Regions from separate parts of the Paenibacillus sp. ISL-20 genome, predicted to be linked through region 1. Evidence: riboswitches for the same ligand, from Rfam matches in the RefSeq annotation. Region 1 holds a riboswitch; each other region holds the start of a gene.
The links. Region 1 has a riboswitch for thiamine pyrophosphate ahead of J7E85_RS18550 (Ykof family thiamine-binding protein). Riboswitches for the same ligand answer to the same signal wherever they lie in the genome.

Region 1 (6,352 bases):
TTATCCAGGATCATGCGGTCATGCTTGAACAACGTTTCCCAGAGCGCCACATCGAACAGGAGTCCTTTATCGCGCTGTTCAAATGTATCCAGATGACGTGTTTGCTCTTCCTTTAACTGCTCATTGAAGTGGTTGTACTCCAGAATTTCTTCCTGTTTAAACCCGCAAGCCAAGAGGGAGTCCGCCCATTCTTCCCTCATCATGAGATTAGGAATACCGAAGAATTCGAGCAGTTCCTGAAGTTTTGCCTCCGGCATGGGTTTATCAAGCAGCAATTCTCTGTCCTGCAGGACGCCTCCACGATCCAGAACGCGGTAATATTCGGGCAGTGATTTCGTAGTATCCGTAAATACGGTAACGGACTCGGCCATGATTAGGTCGAATTGGTTGTCCTCGAAAGGCAATGCGCATACATCCGCTTGTTGGAACTGCACGTCGATTTCCATCGCTTCGGCTCTTGCACGGGCTTTTTTGATCATATTTTCGTTCAGGTCAATGGCTGTTACTTGATACCCCATCTCCGAAAGATGGCATGCGGTTCTGCCCGTTCCACACCCGACCTCCAGAATGCGGCTGCCCGGTTGAATGGGATAATTCTTCAGCATTCGGAGGGTTGCCTCGAATCCTCCCGGGTGGGCACTGCCCATACCTAATTTGGAGAGCATATGAATATAGTTCATCTCATCTATCCCTTCTTCCTTGTCATCAACATGAGGGTAATCGTTTATTTACCATATGATTCAGGTACGTTTAGGGTTTTAGCTGAATTAGATATTTTGAGCCCTTTTTTCGGGAGGATCAGAATCATAATGGAGGAAACGTCATGAGGATGGAACCGGTAGAGGCAGCGGAACGCATCATTCAACACGATTATCCCGACTGTTTGCTTGCTGTGCTTGGCGGCAGCGCGAGCAGAGGCGAATATAATGAACAATCCGATTTGGACATCATGGTTATTGAACGAGATAGTTATGATTTCAGCAGGAAGACGATAGAGGCACATGGGTGGATCGCGGAAATATTTATATTGTCTTTATCCTCCTATCGCGAATATTTCGACGAGGGAGTGAGTGCGGCGAATCCTTCTTTGCAGCGGATGGTCGTAGAAGGGACGGTGCTGCTCGCGCTGCCTGAGGGGGAAGAGGTGCGGGCGGAAGCCCGAAGCGATTTGAATTACGGACCCATACCCTTGATGCTAACCGACATTGACGAATACCGTTATATGCTAACCGAGTACATGCTGGATTTGCAGAGTCCCCGAAGGGACGCCGAAAAGTGGTTTACGGTGCACAAAATAGCGGCGATTCTCTGTGATTTTGTACTTAGGGTGAACCGGGAGTGGACGGGTGAAGGGAAAACGCTGTTCCGTCTGTTCAACAGCTATGACTCGATCTTGGGAGAACGATTGGAAGCAGCGCTCGCGGCGATGTATCGCCAGGATGATCCTTCAGTTCTTATGGCATTCACCGAGGAAATGCTCCGTCCGTACGGAGGCAAGCTTCTCATCGGTTATGAGGAATAGAATTTCCTTGCCAGTATAAAAAGAGGGGTACATTAGCCGTGACACTATCACGAGACGGGCAATACTATAATAGTGTGATTACATCACGTCATTCTTTAAATCCAGGAGGGGATCTTCATGAGCGGAGTATATGGCGGCGGTGGATGGAACAATTCAGTAGGAATGATTTTGGTTCTCTTTATCCTGCTCGTAATTATCTTGAGTGCTTGGGTTTAAACCGTCAAGGTTCTTGGCAGTAGTGACAGGAAGCCCGGCGCTTGCCGGGCTTTTGTCTGCCTCAATAGAACTCAATTCGATGCGGCTTTGACCGAAGGGCTGTGTGCGGACACAACCGCAGTCATGACCAAATGGCTGCTGTCGGATTGAATCGCATGTAAAAACGCCTCTTCAAGCGATCCAAACACCTGGGCCAGTGACCCACTCAATCGGCTGGCGTAATGAACGCTTCCGGCGAATGTCCCGGCTGCCTTCGCACGATTAACTTCACCGTAGATGACATCCATGTAGTTATCGGTACCCATGGGGTAAAGAGCGAATTGGCAGGCAGTCTCAATATCGGCATGTTCCCCGATGTCGTTGTTTAAGAGGGTCGAATCCTCAGTCATATATACATCGGCGTCCGTATCTCCGGGGCAACCGATGGAATAAGTACCATTAAAAACGGTATGCACGCCACTCGCCGCAGCATGGGCGAATATCGCCCTTGTCACATCAAAGACATGCTCTGCACGTCCACGAATACAGGTGCTCACATCATCTGTCCGAATCAACACCTTCCCCGTATCCACGGAATCTAGTGCGCCCATGATGACTTCCACAAACCGGTCCGTCATGGGAAATACCGAGAACCGGCACCCGACGATCCGACTGGTTCCGCATACAAGCTCATTCATTGTTATTTCCTCCCCATGATATAAGTCCACGCAAAAAAAACCGCACCCCATGAAGAAAGTGCAGTTATGCCTACGAAAAGAAATAAACATAAATGCTACACTTCCCCACGCTAGTATGACCTAGATCGGGTGTTAAGGGTTAACGGCAAACCGCCGTCTCTCAGCACATGGCACCCCTAGTACAGCCAACATCCTATGTAGTTGGTTATCGCAAGTTTGCCCGGAGCTTCTGTTATCTTAAAAGTTCGAGGGTTCTTACCTGACTAATTGTATCGCTTAGTGATCGGTTTTTCAATCTTTGCCCATTATAAAAAGACCGCCTATCCAAGTTACTGGAACTTAGGTAGACGGCCTTATTCATCTATTTAATTAGTTGTAAACTTTCACGCGATCTTCCAGCGGTGCAAATTCTTTTTCGCCTGGTTCAACAACCGGCTTACCGAAAGGCATTTGAGCAAGCAGCTTCCAGTTTTCCGGGATGTTCCATTCGGATTTTACTTTTTCGTCGATTAGCGGGTTGTAGTGCTGCAGGGATGCACCCAGACCTTCTGCTTCAAGGGAGGTCCATACTACAAATTGCAGCATGCCGTTGGATTGGTTGGACCAAATCGGGAAGTTGTCGGCATAAGCGGCAAAGTTTTGTTGCAGCCCGGCAATGACGTTGTTGTCCTCGAAGAACAATACCGTACCGTAACCAGCGCGGAATGCGCCCATTTTGTCGGCAGTGGATTTGAATGCTTCTTCATCGCCAACGACTTCCTTCAGGATGCCTTCCGTGATGTTCCACAGTTTATCATGCTGTTCGCCAAGCAATACAACGACGCGTGCACTTTGAGAGTTGAAAGAAGACGGGGTATACTTAACCGCTTCGTTTACGATTTCCTGAATACGCTCGTCCGAGATAACGGATTCTTTGCTAATCCCGTAATAAGAACGGCGACTTTTGAGTGCAGTTGAAAAATCTTTAGACATTGAAAAAAAACCTCCTGGTGTAATCGAATTTACATACGCCTGATAAGAAGATGTCCTTTACTTCAAGCAAATATGCATGTTGCTTATTTAGCAATATTTTAATTATCATTCCATATTAACTTACGTTTAGTTAGGAATAATATTTATGTTAGTATGTTAATATAACTTAGAGTAATTGTCAACGACTTTGATCAAATATAATTTCCCTCATCTATTAAATATGAATTGAATCCGTCTGGCTTTTAGAGAAGCTTCATTATATGGAGGTTTAAACGAAAGGAGTGCTTCCTACCTGAGGCTATTAGCTATGTCTTCTCGAAACTTCATATTATGAACAATTCATGAACAAAATATACAAGTATGAACAAATTAATTGATTTTGATTCTCAATTACACTTGTCGAGCCAGAATGAGGATGATATAATGCATATCAGAGCGCGATTGATAATCAATCTCAATGAGAATGGTGTTGGAAATTGCGAGATCCCGGATATTTAGAGACATACGCATAGAAGGAAGAGCCATGAAGATTAGATACTTATTTGCAGCCGTTGTGGTACTCTCGATAATCTCATTATTTATTGGAGTTAAAGATATCTCGCCACTGCAACTGTTCTCGATGACAGAACAACAACAGCATATTATGCTTGTAAGCCGGATTCCTAGGCTTGTCAGTCTTATATTGGCGGGTGTCAGCATGAGTATCTGCGGATTGATCATGCAGCAGCTCAGCCGCAATAAGTTCGTATCGCCGACCACGGCAGGTACGATGGACTCTGCCAGACTAGGGATTTTGGTAGCCATGCTCGTCTTCACGACAAGCGGTCCGCTTATCAAAATGCTCGTGGCATTTGTATTCGCTCTGGCAGGAACCTTTATCTTCATGAAGATACTGGATCGGATTAAGTTTAAGGATGCGATCTTCATCCCGCTCGTAGGGCTGATGTTTGGTAATATCGTGAGTTCGATAGCCACCTTCTTTGCATACAAATATGATCTTATTCAGAATATGTCCGCATGGCTTCAGGGTGATTTTTCCATGATCATGAAGGGCCAGTATGAAATGCTCTATATTAGTATCCCGCTTTTGATTCTGGCGTATCTGTTCGCCAACAAGTTTACGGTGGCCGGAATGGGAGAGGAGTTTGCAACCAACCTGGGTCTTCACTACCGGAGAGTTGTGAATCTGGGATTGGTCATCGTGGCGCTGGTTACGGCATCTGTCGTGCTGACGGTCGGCGTGATTCCGTTTCTTGGTCTGATCATACCTAATATTGTCAGTTTGTACTTAGGAGACCACTTGAAAAAAAGCCTTTCGCATACCGCGCTGCTGGGGGCCGGGTTCGTACTGTTCTGTGACATCCTGGGCCGGATCATTATTTATCCCTATGAAATTCCGATTAGTCTAACCGTGGGCGTACTCGGAAGCGGTATATTCATTTTCTTACTGATGAGGAGAAAGGCTTATGACTTATAAAGCCAAACTCGGCCTGTTGGCCGCAGCGGCAATCATCCTGGTGGCAGTCTTTCTGTTCATTGATCTTGGCGGCAATTGGGATTACGCGCTTCCAAGAAGAATCAAGAAGGTGCTTGCCATCATTCTGACCGGCGGAGCGATCGCTCTGTCTACCACGGTGTTTCAAACGGTCACGAATAACCGGATACTGACGCCAAGCGTTATGGGATTAGATTCCTTATATGTACTGATCCAGACCACCGTCATCTTTGTCTTCGGATCCTTCACACTGTATAAACTGGGCAGCAACGTTAACTTTCTGATCAACGTCGGCGGGATGATCCTGTTTGCCGGAGTCTTATACAAGATTCTGTTCAAAAGGGAAGGAAACAACATTTACTTCCTGCTGCTGATCGGCATGATTTTTGGAACCCTGTTCTCCAGCATGTCTTCTTTTATGGAAGTGTTGATTGACCCGAACGAGTTCCAGTTTGTGGCCGACAAAATGTTTGCCAGCTTTAACAATGTGAAGACCGAGCTTCTGGTCCTGTCGGTCATTGTCGTTGTGCTGACCTTGCTGTACTTTGCCCGATTTGCCAAGTACCTGAACGTGCTGGCGCTTGGCCGTGAGCAGGCGATCAACCTCGGCGTGAATTATGATTATGTTGTGAAGCGTCTTCTGATTGTGGTTGCCGTTCTGATCTCGGTGGCTACCGCTTTGGTAGGGCCGATCACATTCCTCGGGCTCCTGGTTGTCAATGTTGCGTACGAGGTTATGAAGACATACAGGCATTCATATTTAATTGCAGCATCCATACTGATTAGCATTATTGCACTGGTCGGCGGTCAATTGGTTGTAGAGCGGGTGTTTACGTTCTCTACAACGCTCAGCGTCATTATCAACTTCATCGGCGGTGTCTACTTCATATACCTGCTACTAAAGGAGAGTAAAGCATGATCCAGGTTACGAACGTATCGAAAGTCTATGGCGGCAAAAAAGTCGTTGATAACGTGTCGGTTACGATCCCGAAAGGTCAAATCACTTCCTTTATCGGCCCGAACGGTGCTGGCAAGAGTACCTTGCTGTCCATGATTAGTAGATTAACAGGCAAAGACAGCGGACAAATTACGGTGGACGGTAAAGAGGTCAGCCAATGGAAGAGCGGTGATCTGGCGAAGAAGGTTTCGATCCTGAAACAATCCAACCATATCAGCCTCCGTCTGACGGTGCGTGAGCTTGTATCCTTCGGTCGTTTTCCTTACTCTCAGGGCAGATTGAACGCAGAAGATGAGAAATACGTAGATGAGGCGATCTCTTATATGGAGCTTGGGGATATGCAGCATAAATATCTTCATCAGCTCAGCGGCGGTCAGACCCAGCGTGCCTACATTGCGATGGTTATCGCCCAGAATACAGAGTATATCCTGCTGGATGAACCTCTGAACAATCTGGACATGAAACACTCCGTACAGATTATGAAGATTCTCAGAAAGCTTGTCGCTGATCTG
Region 2 (6,352 bases), on a different contig from region 1:
TATATTTAATGAAACGCAAGGGTCCTGGAAGCTTCAACCCGATAATACCCTGACTCCGATTATGACATCGGACGAGTCCAGGGAGGCCATGCTGTGGATCAAACAGGCTTATGACGAGGGTTTGTTCCCCAAAGACTTCGCCATCATGAAGTTCTCGCAGGTGATGGACACGATGCGAAGCGCCAAGGCAGGGGTAGGGGGCATGTCCATGAACCATGCCTGGGTGACCGGCGAAGCCGTGAAAGGTGTTGACCCTAAGGCGGATTTGATGCCACTTGCTTACTTGGAGAATGCAAACGGGGTGAAGTATACGCCTTCAGGATCGCCGTACTATGGAGTGTACCTGATTCCGAAGAAAGTGCCGGAGGCGAAAGTAAAGAAAATCCTCGAGTTTTTCGATTATGGCTATAGTCAAGAAGGCAATGAGATGCTGACCTACGGAATCGAAGGTGTCCATTATAATGTGGAGAACGGGAAGAAGGTTGCAACGCCGCAGGCCGCCGTGGATAAGACGGGAGACGGCAACTTGAACAATATGATTCACCTCGTCAGTGATGATATGGCCATCAGCGCGGTAGGGATGCCGGATGAAGTATATGAGCGGAACGTAGAGATTGTCACAGAGCGCAAGACGGTCAAGGTTCCGAATCCTTCGGGAGAGCTGTATTCGGAAGCCTATAACAAATACTATCCCGAGATTTCCAAGAAGGTGGAGGATATGCGGGTCATGGTCATCACGGGCAAAGAACCGGTTGAATCGTACGATAAACTGATCGAAACGATCAAGAGTGATCCAAAGATGAAGGAAATTACAGACGAGATGTCAAAGGCATATCAGGAGAAGTACATTAAATAATGAAATCCAAAACCACAATGCTGCAACTTGCATTGTGGTTTTTTGGCGTGAATAACAGGAAAAGCCCCTCCATGTTATATTTCTGATGTCTAATATTATACATCCTATAATTTTACATTAAAGCATAAAATATTACATGAGGGGAGGATATAAAGTCATGGAAACGAAGGAAGGCATAAAGTTTAATATCGAGCAAGAACGGCATAAGCTTCATAAGATGAAGCAGCGGTATCGTGATTTTAATCATCCTAAAGTCCTCGGTCAATCGATCGTGCTTGATGAGTTGATTAATCAATATAACCGATTTCTTAAAGAAAACAAGCCGATTGCGTAAACAACCGACTTAAAGCTGAATGAAGATTCTTTTTATAGATCGTAAAGTCTCGCGGCGTTCTCATAAAAAATCCTGCGAGCCTCGGATATGGACAGCCCCTGAAGCTCCGCCCATGCCGCAGCCACAGCAGCCGTCATCCGAGGATGGGTCATCTGTCCGGTGAACGGACCTTCGAACGGCCAAGGACCATCGGTTTCGGTCATGACGAGATGATCCGGATACCTACATGCCATATCATGAATTTCTTCCTCATAGAGGATGTCAGGCGTGAAGGAAATATAGTATCCGTTACCGGCCATCCGCTGCAAGGTGTCACGGGAGCCCTTGAACCAATGGAAATGGGCACGAGTGACGCCGTATTTCTCGAGCAAATCACATGCGATATCCGCATCTTCATATACAGCGTGCAGAATCACCGGTTTATGATGCTTTTTAGCAAATGCTATAAATTGCTCCAATAGATAGGCGTAAGGGCGGTTATCCCAAGGTCGGCCCTCCGATTCAGCCTCCAGCCTGGCGTAATAGGGGAGACCCACCTCTCCTACGGCAACCATCTCATCGGCATGCTCTGCCATCCAATCCAGCAGCTCTTCGGTTTCGTTAGTGGAAGGGAGGGGCTGCTCCGGGTGATAACCGAAAGCCGGCCGCACCATCGGTCCGTACTGCTGGGCCAGCTCCAGGTTTCGCTTGCAGGAAGCCAGATGCATGGAGACGGAGATGACGGATTGAACCTCATGATGACGGATATCCGCGAGAATCGCTTGTTGATCGGATAACGAATAGCTGTCCAGATGAATATGAGTATCCAACAGTGGGAAATTGGCTTCACTTTGAGTGAATGATTTCATCGTTACATAACCTCGCTTGTAAGCTTCCACGAAGCGCTTGGCTAATCATGGATATATGTATTTCCGCTGGCCTTCATCGGTCAGCGTTTGTGCTGTTCTTCCCGCATGATGGCGGAAATTTCGGTTTTTAATGCGATGAAGGACGGATCCATCAGGATGTTTTCCCGGCGCGGGCGGGAGAAAGGGACTTCTACCCGTTTCAAGATGGTTCCGGGCCGTGCTGACAGGATATAGATGCTGTCCGAGAGGAGCAGCGCCTCCTCGATATGATGGGTAATCATCAGCACCGAACGGCGCGTATCCTCCCAGATATCGAGCAGCCAGCGCTGCATATCGCTGCGGGTCAGCGCATCCAATGCGCTGAACGGTTCGTCCAGGCACATGACTTCCTGGGGACTCATCAGTGCGCGCAGAAAAGCCGCCCGCTGCTGCATTCCGCCTGAAAGGGTGTGCGGATACGCCTTCTCGAAGCCGGTGAGGCCTGCCCGTTTCATCCAGCTGCGGGCATGTTCCCTGGCAGTGGATTTCGTGGTGCCTCTCAGCTCTTCGGGAAGGAGCACATTGTCCTCCACCGTACGCCAAGGGAACAGGGCCGGCTGTTGAGGCATATAGGCGATGCGGCCTTTTTCCCCGGTCACGTCCTGACCATCCATGAGGACCGAACCCGTATCCGGAGCGGTTAATCCCCCGATGATATGGAAGAGTGTGCTCTTTCCGCTGCCTGAAGGACCGATCAAGGAGACGAATTCCCCGGGTTGTACCTGAAGCGAAAGGCCATCCAGTACATGCACTTCGCTGCGCCGGTCGCGGAAGGCTTTCCGAAGGCTGCGAACCTCGAGGGCAGGTGCTGATGAGACCAACGCAGTGGACGGGTCAGCACCGTCCTGGAGCGGCAGGGATATTTGAGGTGTCATATCGATAAATGGCCTCCTTTCATATAAGATTCGAAATGTCTATTCACAGGGGGCTCAACCTTTTCGATTCCAGCGGATGAGCCGCTTCTCCAGCAGGCTGATCAGCAGCACCATCAGCAGGCTGAGCAAGACGATGACCAGGATGGCAACAAACACCCGATCCGTGCGGTAGCCGGATTTTTGCAGCATCATGTAGTAGCCGATTCCCCGGTCCGAGCCGATCCATTCCCCGATAACCGCCCCCATGACCGAATAGGTGGCCGCAATTCGAATCCCGGAGAAGATGGAGGGAAGGGCATGCGGCAGCTCCAGCTTGGTGAAAATTTGCCACGAGGTAGCCCCCGTCATCTGCATATAATTCATCATGGTGCGGTCGGTACGTGCGAGTCCATCCAGGGCCGCAACAGCGACAGGGAAGAAGCAGACCAGCGTAATCACGATAACCTTGGGCAGCATACCGAAGCCGAACCAAATCATGAGAAGCGGGGCTAGGGCGATTGTCGGCACATTTTGGCTAAGAATAAGAAGCGGATAAAGGGCGGTTTTGAGAAAAGGCACCAAGTGCAGTGCCAGCGAGATGATTAGACCGATTGCCGTGCCGATTATAAAGCCGATCAGGGTTAATTGCAGGGTGGCCGCTGTATGCTGGAAGAGACCGGAAGCTCCGGTAACGGCCTCATGCCCGATGGCCGTCGGTGCAGGCAAAATAAAGGGTTCAATGTCGAACACGGATACTGCCGCCTGCCATACCACCAAAAAGAAGAGAACCGCCAAAACGGGCGGCCAAACAGAACTCCACCAGCTTCTCATGGACGGTATTTCTCAGTCAGCTTATCCATGCTGATGCCGCTTGGATGATGCGCGATTTTGACCTGGGATATGATGCTGGGACTTCCCGCATTCACCAGCGCCTCGTGCATGCGCTCAACGATCTTGAGCAGCTCGGAGAGCTCTCCTTCCATGGTCGTTTCGAGTGCATGAACCTCGTATTTCACGCCCGATTCCTGAATAACCTTGATCGCTTCATCAACATAAGGGATGCTGTCGGCCCCGTTTGGCGTTCTCGGTATTACTTGAATGCTCAAGAGTGTATTCGCCATATAAACTCATCCTTTCGTGCAAGCTGTATTGTAATGGAAGAGAGGCAGCCTGCTGCAAAGGCCGTCTCTCTTCTTATAAATAGAAATAACCTTATGGCTTCTCCGGTAAAAAATCATTGGTAAATGCGCTGTCAGCGTCAAGTTCCTTCTCCAGCAGCTTGCGCTCAAACATCCAGTCTGCGTACCCCGACCATACTTCGGCTTTCTGTTCGCCCCAGCGGGATGCATCATCCTGATAACGGGGGCTCAGCCATTTCTGGCTGGCTAGAACCAGTTCGGCATCCAGGTCGGGAACAGCTTTCGTCAGCAGGGCTGCTGCATCTTCGGGATGTTGAATCGCATAGTCGTATCCTTTTGAAGTCGCCCGCATGAACGCTTTGACAAGTTCAGGGTCCTCCTGGATCAGCTTCTCGTTCGTTACGATCACCGGCGTGTAATAGTCAAGCTGCTCGGAGTAGTCCTTCACATAAATCATGTCAAGCGGCTCATTGCGAAGCTCGGCTTCAATACCCGTCCAAGCATAGAAGATCCAGGCAAAATCAATGTCGCGTTTGACGGCCGTAAAATAATCGGCATCGCCCATATTAACCATGTTCACCTTGCTGACATCGGCGCCATCGATCTCCATGATGGATTTCATGACCGCTTCCTCCACAGGCGAGCCCCAACCGCCATAGGATTTCCCTTCAAAATCGCCTGCCTTCACGATGCCTTTGTCCTTGGGGGCGGCAAAGCCGGATGTATTATGCTGAATGATCGCCGCAATGGAGACGAGCGGCAATCCTTGGGTTCTGGCCAGCGTTACGCCTTCCTGATAGCTGATGCCAAATGGCACGTTTCCGGATGCAACCAGCGTATCCGTTCCGCCTGCTCCCGGCTGGACGATCTGGACATTAAGCCCTTCTTCCTCATAATACCCAAGCTCCTTCGCTGCATACAGGCCGGTGTGATTCGTATTGGCAGACCAATCGAGCATCAGCTGTACGTCACGTAGTTTCCCGGGAGACTGACTGTCTTCGCCTGTGGCACCTGTCTTCTTGTTCTCTCCACTTGTACCGCATCCAGACGCAACCATCAGCAGGACGCAAGCGAGAAGCAGCGGAATCCATCTTCCCTTCTTCATCGTTTCTTCTCTCCTTTAAGTTCTCTTTCTATTACCTCGCAACTCCACAAAAAAAACGCCCTGATGATATCAGGACGCATGACGGCGTAAGTGTATACCACGGCAAATAAATAGCTGCCGCAAACATGGGCTTCCTACGCTGGCATTACCCAGATCAGGTGTAAGGGTCAGTATCATGTCGGATACACTCTCAGCCGGCCAAATTCCAGCTCCCCCGGTATTTATGAAGTTTCGATCAGTACACCCGCTATTATAGTCCTAACACAGCAGACCTGTCTAGTTCGAAGAGGCTCGAACGAGACAGGTCTTTGTTAGAACACTAATGCAATGGGAGAATTAATTGATGCTATAAACCTTTCACAAGATAAAGTATTTGAATACGGCTTCTACGCAGAGGTTAGCGCTGGAAGAACTCAATCCATTCTCCTTCGGGACCGTGCACGAAGAAATAGCGGTACCCGTTCGGAAGCGTCACGATTTCCTCGTCAATGTGAGGAACGTCAAGTGGGTGTTATGTTGTTCGTGCACAGGCTAATAAGATGATTTTTCTTTCATTTCCTCATCTTTACTTTTGTGTGGGCAAAAAGTATCATGAGAAATAGAGATGTTAATTCAAAAGACCTAACACACTTAAAGTGAACCAGCTTACCTTTTGGCCGAGGAGGAATGCTTATGAGTCCAACTCCAGCAGATCATCTGTGGATTCGACTCGCCATAATATATGCATTCATTCAGATAATGATCGCTCTGTGGATGCCTGATGCTTTATCGCTTCAGCGTGTTCTAGTCATTATTTCTCCTGCAGCCGCTTCCGTTTATTTAATGCGGATCCGTCGGCGTTTTGAGGTTCATCTTGGCAGGTTTTGGCTTATTGTGAGTCTCGGATTGATGGGGGAGGCAGTGGCCCGAACCCTCCACGCATGCAATATCTGGTTTGGAAAAGAGAGCGCTTTCCTGCCAGTTCTAACCCATTTGTTCTGGGGGCTCGAACTTATCCTGTTCGCAAGTTCTCTCATTTATTTATTCCGGCATGTTCAGGGTTCGTTTCGGGGGCTGCGGTTTATGCTGGATATCCTGATTGTTGGCATAGCGGTCATGACGGTAGGATGGGAATATTTCATCAAGCCTGAGCTTCAGGGTCTGGCCCATGAGGCAGCATGGGGAAACCTTTGGGTGG
Region 3 (6,352 bases), on a different contig from region 1:
ATGATCTTGATAATCATTCTCACAAATATCTTGATATTTTTCATGAAACCCTTTATAGTTTTGAATCAGTGATTGATAATGGTTTTCAAGTAGAGGGATATGACACAAGGGGGATTTAGATAGGAATGGGAAAAGGAATGGCAAATAAACCAACGAGGGGCCTCAAGTTTAGCTTGCTGGCTCTCATTATGATCGTGATTCTTGCCGGGTGCGGAGCAAGCCCAGCGAAAGAAAATGCAAACAATACCGGCGGCGACACGACGAATAATGCAAGTGGTAACAATGGTAGCGCAGCAAGCGAATCCTATGAAGTTACACATGCGATGGGTACGGAAACAATCAAGGGAACCCCTCAAAAAGTGGTGGTTCTCACGAACGAAGGAACCGAGGCGCTTCTGGCATTGGGCGTGAAGCCGGTAGGTGCCGTTAGATCCTGGACAGGCGATCCATGGTATCCGCATATTAAAGATCAGATGGAAGGCGTTACCGTTGTCGGGGAAGAGAGCCAGCCGAACATGGAGCTGATCGCCGGCCTGCAGCCAGACTTGATTATCGGCAACAAGATGCGTCAGGAGAAAGTATACGAGCAATTGAAGGCGATCGCGCCGACCGTTTTTGCCGAGGATCTTCGCGGCGAGTGGCAGAACAATTTTGAACTGTATGCCAAGGCGCTGAACAAGGTATCCGAAGGCGAGGAGCTTTTGGCAGCATACGACAAGCGGATTCAGGATTTCAAAGAGAAGGCTGGAAGCAAGCTGGACGAGACTGTCTCCGTGGTCCGTTTCATGGCAGGCAAGACGCGTGTGTATCATACCAATACGTTCTCGGGCGTCATTTTCGATAAAATTGGCATCGCTCGCAACGACATGACCAAGAACGCCAAGGACGATTTCGTTGACGAGATTACGAAGGAACGTTTGCCTGAGGCAGATGCCGACAGACTCTTCTACTTCACTTATGAAACCGGGGATGGCGGTGCCAACCAAACCGAGCAAGAATGGATCAACGATCCGCTGTGGAAAAACCTGAACGTCGTCAAGAACGGCCAAGCCCACAAAGTGGATGATGCCATCTGGAACACGGCAGGCGGCATCCTGGCAGCGAATCTGATGATTGACCAGCTGCAGGAATTTTACGGCATTCAGTAATGAATGAAGACGAATGTTGCAGGGGAGTATTGTCGTATAGCAGATGATGCATAGGAAAGAGCTAAAAAAGGAGGCATCCCAAAAGATCTGAGATCTTGAGGGATGCCTCCTTTTTTAGTATCACGCGTTGTCAGTATCACGCGTTGTCAGTATCGCGCGTCGAAAGTACCGCCGCTACGCAGCTGCATGCCATACCGCTCAACTAGCACAGCTTAACCAACTCCGCTGCTTCGTCCGTAGCCCCTGACCTGCTATCGGACTCCAGATCCCTTATTTTCCTGATTCGCCCCCGATTCTTAAATCCACCGGACTCAGGATCCCTTATTGCCACAATTACCGGCCTATTTGCCATCATATTCTATGAATAACGTACCTGGTGTCCGTTAGCCATCAAAAATCACACCTATTCAGCCAAATAACGTATCCTCAGTCCGTTACGTTCGAGGGTAGCACCAAGGCCCAGTAGATCATCAGTAGCCAAGACCAGTAGTAGCCAAGACCAATAGTAGCACCAAGACCGGCAGTAGCACCAAAATCAGCATTAGCGAAGCAGGTAGCACCAAGATCAGTAGTAGCTAAGGCCAGCAGTAGCTAAAAAACCAGTAGTAGCCAAGCCCAGCAGTAGCACCAAAACCAGCAGAGCAACAAGCCCAGCAGTAGCACCAACACCACCTGTTAACGGACTCCAGATCCCTTATTACCGCAATAAACTGCCTATTTGCCATCATATTCTATGAATAACGTACCTGGTGTCCGATAACTATCAAAAATCACACCTATTCAGCCAAATAACGTATCCTCAGTCCGCTAGCCACAAGCAGTAGCCAAAACCAGTATAGCACCAAGACCAGCAGTAGTAACAAGATCAGCAGTAGTAGCCAGATCCAGCAGTAGTAACAAGATCAGCAGTAGCACCAAGACCAGCAGCAGCCTCAGCTATACACGCTGTGTTACCCCGGTTTCTACCTCTAAACCATAGCTACTCCGAGTTACCCAGCCCCTACAATTATAATCCCATCCATCCATGCATACCCCTAGACACCGAGTCCATCCGTGCTCTCCTGTTATACTGCTATTGCTTCACTTCATATTTTCACGATATCTTCACCACAATCTCCGCTCCGGCAACATAGGTCATCGCTTTGATGTATTCCGGGTCTTGGGCACGCTGTTCCACTTCTTCCGGAGTGAGGTCCTCCATTCGTGTCTGTACCCACCATAAGTTGCCGAACGGGTCCCGTACCCGTCCCACCCGGTCGCCGAAGAATAAGCTCGTTGGCTCCGTCACCGAGACGGCTCCTGCGGCCAGCGCTTGTTGGTAGACGGCATCGCAATCCTCAACATATAAACGGAGGTATGCTGGTGAATCCGGCCATTCCGGCTTCGCGTCAAACATCATCACGACGGCATCCCCAATTCGGACCTCGGCATGGCCGATGATACCTTCACCGACATAGACGCGGGCTAACTCTTCGGCTTGAAAAGCCTGCTTGAGGAATTCGATCAGCGCTGCGGAGTTTCTTGAGATGATCCACGGTGTCACGGACGTGTAGCCTTGCGGAATGGGTTTAACGTCTTTCGGTTGGTTTGGTTGGTTCGTCATAAATACGCTCGCTCCTTTAAACTTCATTTATTTGCATAACGATTATGTGCTCATTATGTTGGGGCATACATGACAACCGAGCGTCAGTGTTTCCGAAACAAGTGTTGGGCAGCCCCCGTTTTTATTTCGCGAAAGACCTCGGCCACCGTACAACATCCTAATCCCCCACTCATGGGAAAGCTTCGAGCGTGGGCTCCGTTCACGAACAGTTAATGTTTGACAGCATCTACAAACCTATGTACAGTATTAGACAAAAGAATAGGAAGTCCACTAGGGGAGCCGTTGGCGGCTGAGACAAGAGTGTATCTTGGACCCTTTGAACCTGATCTAGTTCGTACTAGCGTAGGAAAGTGGAGCCTTCGTATACGAGGTCTCGGTGCGTTTTTTGGCGCACTTGGGCTTGTTGACGAAGCCGCTCCAGTTTTCGGGGGCGGCTTTTTAGCGTTGCTTGGAAAGTCGTGTCTTATGGACTTCCTGCTCTTCAATATGTTGGAGGTGGGACAAAAATGAGTTTCACGCAAGAGCTCCGTCAGCAGGCGGGAGGCATTTTTCAAGCAATCTTCGATCATCCCTTTGTAAAAGGCATTGCCGAGGGGAAGCTGGCACGGGAACAGCTGATTCACTATGTGAAGCAAGATTTTGAGTATTTGAATGCCTACATGCGGATCTACGGAATCGCCATATCCAAATCGACCAGCAGGGAAGAGATCGCGACCTTTAACGAACAGATTTCATTCATCTTGCACAGCGAGGTGCATCCGCATCAGAATTTGTGCGCAGCCGCCGGGGTGACCTACGAAGAGCTTCAGGGTTATCCGCTTGCTCCGTCCGCGCATCATTATATCCGTCATATGCTGACAGTGGCGCACGAGGGCAGTCTAGGCGAGATTATGGCCGTACTGCTTCCTTGCCCGTGGACGTACCTGGAGATTGGCCGCAAGCTGCTGGATGACGTGAAGCCGGATGAATCCCATCCGTTCTATGACTGGATTTATTTCTATGGCAACCGTGGGGAAGACGCGACAGCCAAGTTCTGCAACCGTGTCGATGAATGGGCAGAGGGCGCGACGGCAGCCGAGCGGGAACGGATGAAGGAGTATTTTATGCTGAGCTGCCAGTTGGAGTATATGTTTTGGGATATGGCTTATAAGCAGGAGGAATGGCCGGTGCTGCTGCAGGCTGCGGTGCTATAAGGAGTCATAACAAGGACATAAATTCCAATTTAGATAAGAGAGGCTGATTCCAATGCGTTCATGGGAAAAAGAAGTTTCGGCGCTTTTAACGAAGGTACAGCAGACGAGCCCCCTCGTTCACAATATGACAAACGTGGTGGTTACGAATTTTACGGCTAACGGCTTGTACGCGCTGGGCGCGTCGCCGGTCATGGCTTACGCGCCAGAGGAAGTGGCGGATATGTCTGCCATTGCAGGCGCGCTCGTATTGAACATCGGCACGCTGAACCGCGAGCTGGTGGATGCGATGATCATCGCCGGACAATCGGCGAATGCACATGGCGTCCCGGTCTTGCTGGACCCGGTCGGTGCGGGAGCGACCCGTTTTCGGACGGAGTCGGCATTGCGGATCCTAAGCGAGGTGAAGGTTTCGCTCGTGCGCGGGAATGCGGCTGAAGTCGCTCACCTTGTCGGGGAGGCGCGCGAGATCAAAGGCGTAGATGTTGGCAACAGCACGGGCAGTGATCATGCTGAGCTGGCCGTGCGGGCTGCACGCGAATTAGGCACGATCGTGGCCATTACCGGTGAAGAGGACGTAATTACCGATGGAACAGAGGTACGCATCATTACCGGAGGGGATGCACTGCTCACGAAGGTCACCGGCGCAGGGTGCCTGCTGACCTCGGTGCTGGGTGCCTTTGCCGCAGTGGAAGCAAACCTGCTGCTTGCGGGTACGGCGGGTCTGGCCTTCTACGGGGCCGCGGCGGCGAGAGCTGCGGAATGCACGGCGGACCAAGGACCGGGAAGCTTCCAGATCGCTTTCCTGGATGAGCTGGCAAAACTTCATCCAGGCTCGTTGGCGGGATATGCCGCTGTCCGGGAAGCGGAAGCGGCCGCTGCCGGTGGCACACGATGAGCAAGACACGCGTGCCCCGGGCACTGACGATTGCCGGGTCTGACAGCGGCGGCGGTGCCGGCATTCAGGCCGATCTGAAAACCTTCCAGGAGCTCGGCGTATACGGCATGTCGGCGATTACCGCGATTACGGTGCAGAATACCTTGGGGGTTCATGGCGTATATCCGCTGCCCCCCGAGGCAGCCGCAGAGCAGATGGAAGCGGTAGGATCGGACCTCGGAGTAGATGCATTGAAGACAGGCATGCTGTTCAACGCCGAGATCATTCGCCTGGTTGCTGACCGGATTCGGGCTTTTGGCTGGGGGAAGGTCGTTGTCGATCCCGTGATGATCGCCAAAGGCGGAGCGGAGCTGCTGCAAAGCGAAGCAGTGCAGGCTGTACGAGAACACTTGCTGCCGCTGGCGTTAATCGTCACCCCCAATATACCGGAGGCCGAAGTATTGGCGGGGATGTATATCCGCACAATGGAAGATCGGAAGGAAGCGGCGAGACGTATTCATGCTCTGGGGCCCAAGATCATTGTGATCAAAGGCGGCCATGACGAGGGAATGCTGGGCACCGGTGAAGGCGATGATTACGAAAGAGGCAGGGGACCAGATATAGCGGCGGATACGCAGCAGGAAGCGTTGCCTCAGTCCGAAAGTACGTATGGTCAAACGAGAATTGCCATTCCCGCCGGGGAGTTGCGTGGGCCCCGTCCTTCCATTTTCATGGATGACGTTAATCCCGACAGTCCTCCGGTCATGGACCTCGTATACGATGGTACGGCCTTCACCGAATTATACGGCAAAAGAATTCATACCGTTCATACGCATGGTACCGGCTGTACTTTCTCTGCCGCCATCACTGCAGGCCTGGCCAAAGGCTTGAGTGCATTCGATGCGATTCAGAGCGGGCGCTTATTCATCCAGGCAGCCATTGAGGACGGCTTAAACCTGGGGCAGGGACACGGCCCCACGAATCACTGGGCGTATCGTCGCCGCCGTCAGGAGGTGCTGCGATGACGGGGAGAGTGACATCCGAGATGATGAGACGGCATCTACGAATGTACCTCGTACTCGGCAGCGTGAACTGTCTCGAAGAGCCAAGCCGGATTGTGCAGGAAGCACTGGCTGGCGGCGCGACAATGGTCCAGTTTCGTGAGAAGGGACATGGCTCGCTTGTTGGCGAGCCGATGATCCAGTTGGCTCGCCGGATCCAGAATCAGTGCCGCCAAGCAGGCGTACCCTTCATCGTCAATGACGATGTGGAGCTGGCGCTGAAGCTGAACGCCGATGGCGTGCACATCGGCCAGGACGACGAATGCGCGGCTTCCGTACGGGAGCGGATCGGCAACCGGATTCTGGGTGTCTCCGCCCATACTGTGGAGGAAGCAAGGCGCGCGATTCTCCACGGCGCCGATTATCTTGGCATCGGGCCGATCTATCCGACCCGCTCGAAGGATGATGCCAAGGCGGTGCAAGGCCCAGCGATCCTCCGTGAACTGCGCGAAGCTGGAATCGATCTGCCGATC

Region 2: another riboswitch for thiamine pyrophosphate. It lies ahead of J7E85_RS29515 (ABC transporter substrate-binding protein); the one in region 1 lies ahead of J7E85_RS18550 (Ykof family thiamine-binding protein).
Region 3: another riboswitch for thiamine pyrophosphate. It lies ahead of tenA (thiaminase II); the one in region 1 lies ahead of J7E85_RS18550 (Ykof family thiamine-binding protein).

What each region holds. Positions count from the first base shown of each region.
Region 1 is NZ_JAGGRD010000030.1:35,371-41,722, forward strand. It holds gene J7E85_RS18535 (class I SAM-dependent methyltransferase) at 1-680, opposite strand, end outside; gene J7E85_RS18540 (nucleotidyltransferase domain-containing protein) at 824-1,522, shown strand; gene J7E85_RS18545 (sporulation protein YjcZ) at 1,640-1,738, shown strand; gene J7E85_RS18550 (Ykof family thiamine-binding protein) at 1,810-2,415, opposite strand; TPP riboswitch at 2,501-2,603, opposite strand; gene J7E85_RS18555 (nitroreductase family protein) at 2,785-3,387, opposite strand; gene J7E85_RS18560 (ABC transporter permease) at 3,911-4,864, shown strand; gene J7E85_RS18565 (iron chelate uptake ABC transporter family permease subunit) at 4,854-5,801, shown strand; gene J7E85_RS18570 (iron ABC transporter ATP-binding protein) at 5,798-6,352, shown strand, end outside.
Region 2 is NZ_JAGGRD010000064.1:75,539-81,890, reverse strand. It holds gene J7E85_RS29545 (extracellular solute-binding protein) at 1-856, shown strand, start outside; gene J7E85_RS29540 (aspartyl-phosphate phosphatase Spo0E family protein) at 1,014-1,190, shown strand; gene J7E85_RS29535 (TatD family hydrolase) at 1,223-2,038, opposite strand; gene J7E85_RS29530 (ABC transporter ATP-binding protein) at 2,119-2,952, opposite strand; gene J7E85_RS29525 (ABC transporter permease) at 3,007-3,762, opposite strand; gene J7E85_RS29520 (MTH1187 family thiamine-binding protein) at 3,759-4,052, opposite strand; gene J7E85_RS29515 (ABC transporter substrate-binding protein) at 4,144-5,175, opposite strand; TPP riboswitch at 5,290-5,401, opposite strand; partial or broken gene J7E85_RS29510 (VOC family protein) at 5,573-5,668, opposite strand; gene J7E85_RS29505 (diguanylate cyclase domain-containing protein) at 5,848-6,352, shown strand, end outside.
Region 3 is NZ_JAGGRD010000066.1:19,161-25,512, forward strand. It holds gene J7E85_RS30240 (ABC transporter substrate-binding protein) at 126-1,148, shown strand; gene J7E85_RS30245 (VOC family protein) at 2,242-2,751, opposite strand; TPP riboswitch at 3,014-3,117, shown strand; gene tenA (thiaminase II) at 3,258-3,944, shown strand; gene thiM (hydroxyethylthiazole kinase) at 3,997-4,839, shown strand; gene thiD (bifunctional hydroxymethylpyrimidine kinase/phosphomethylpyrimidine kinase) at 4,836-5,843, shown strand; gene thiE (thiamine phosphate synthase) at 5,840-6,352, shown strand, end outside.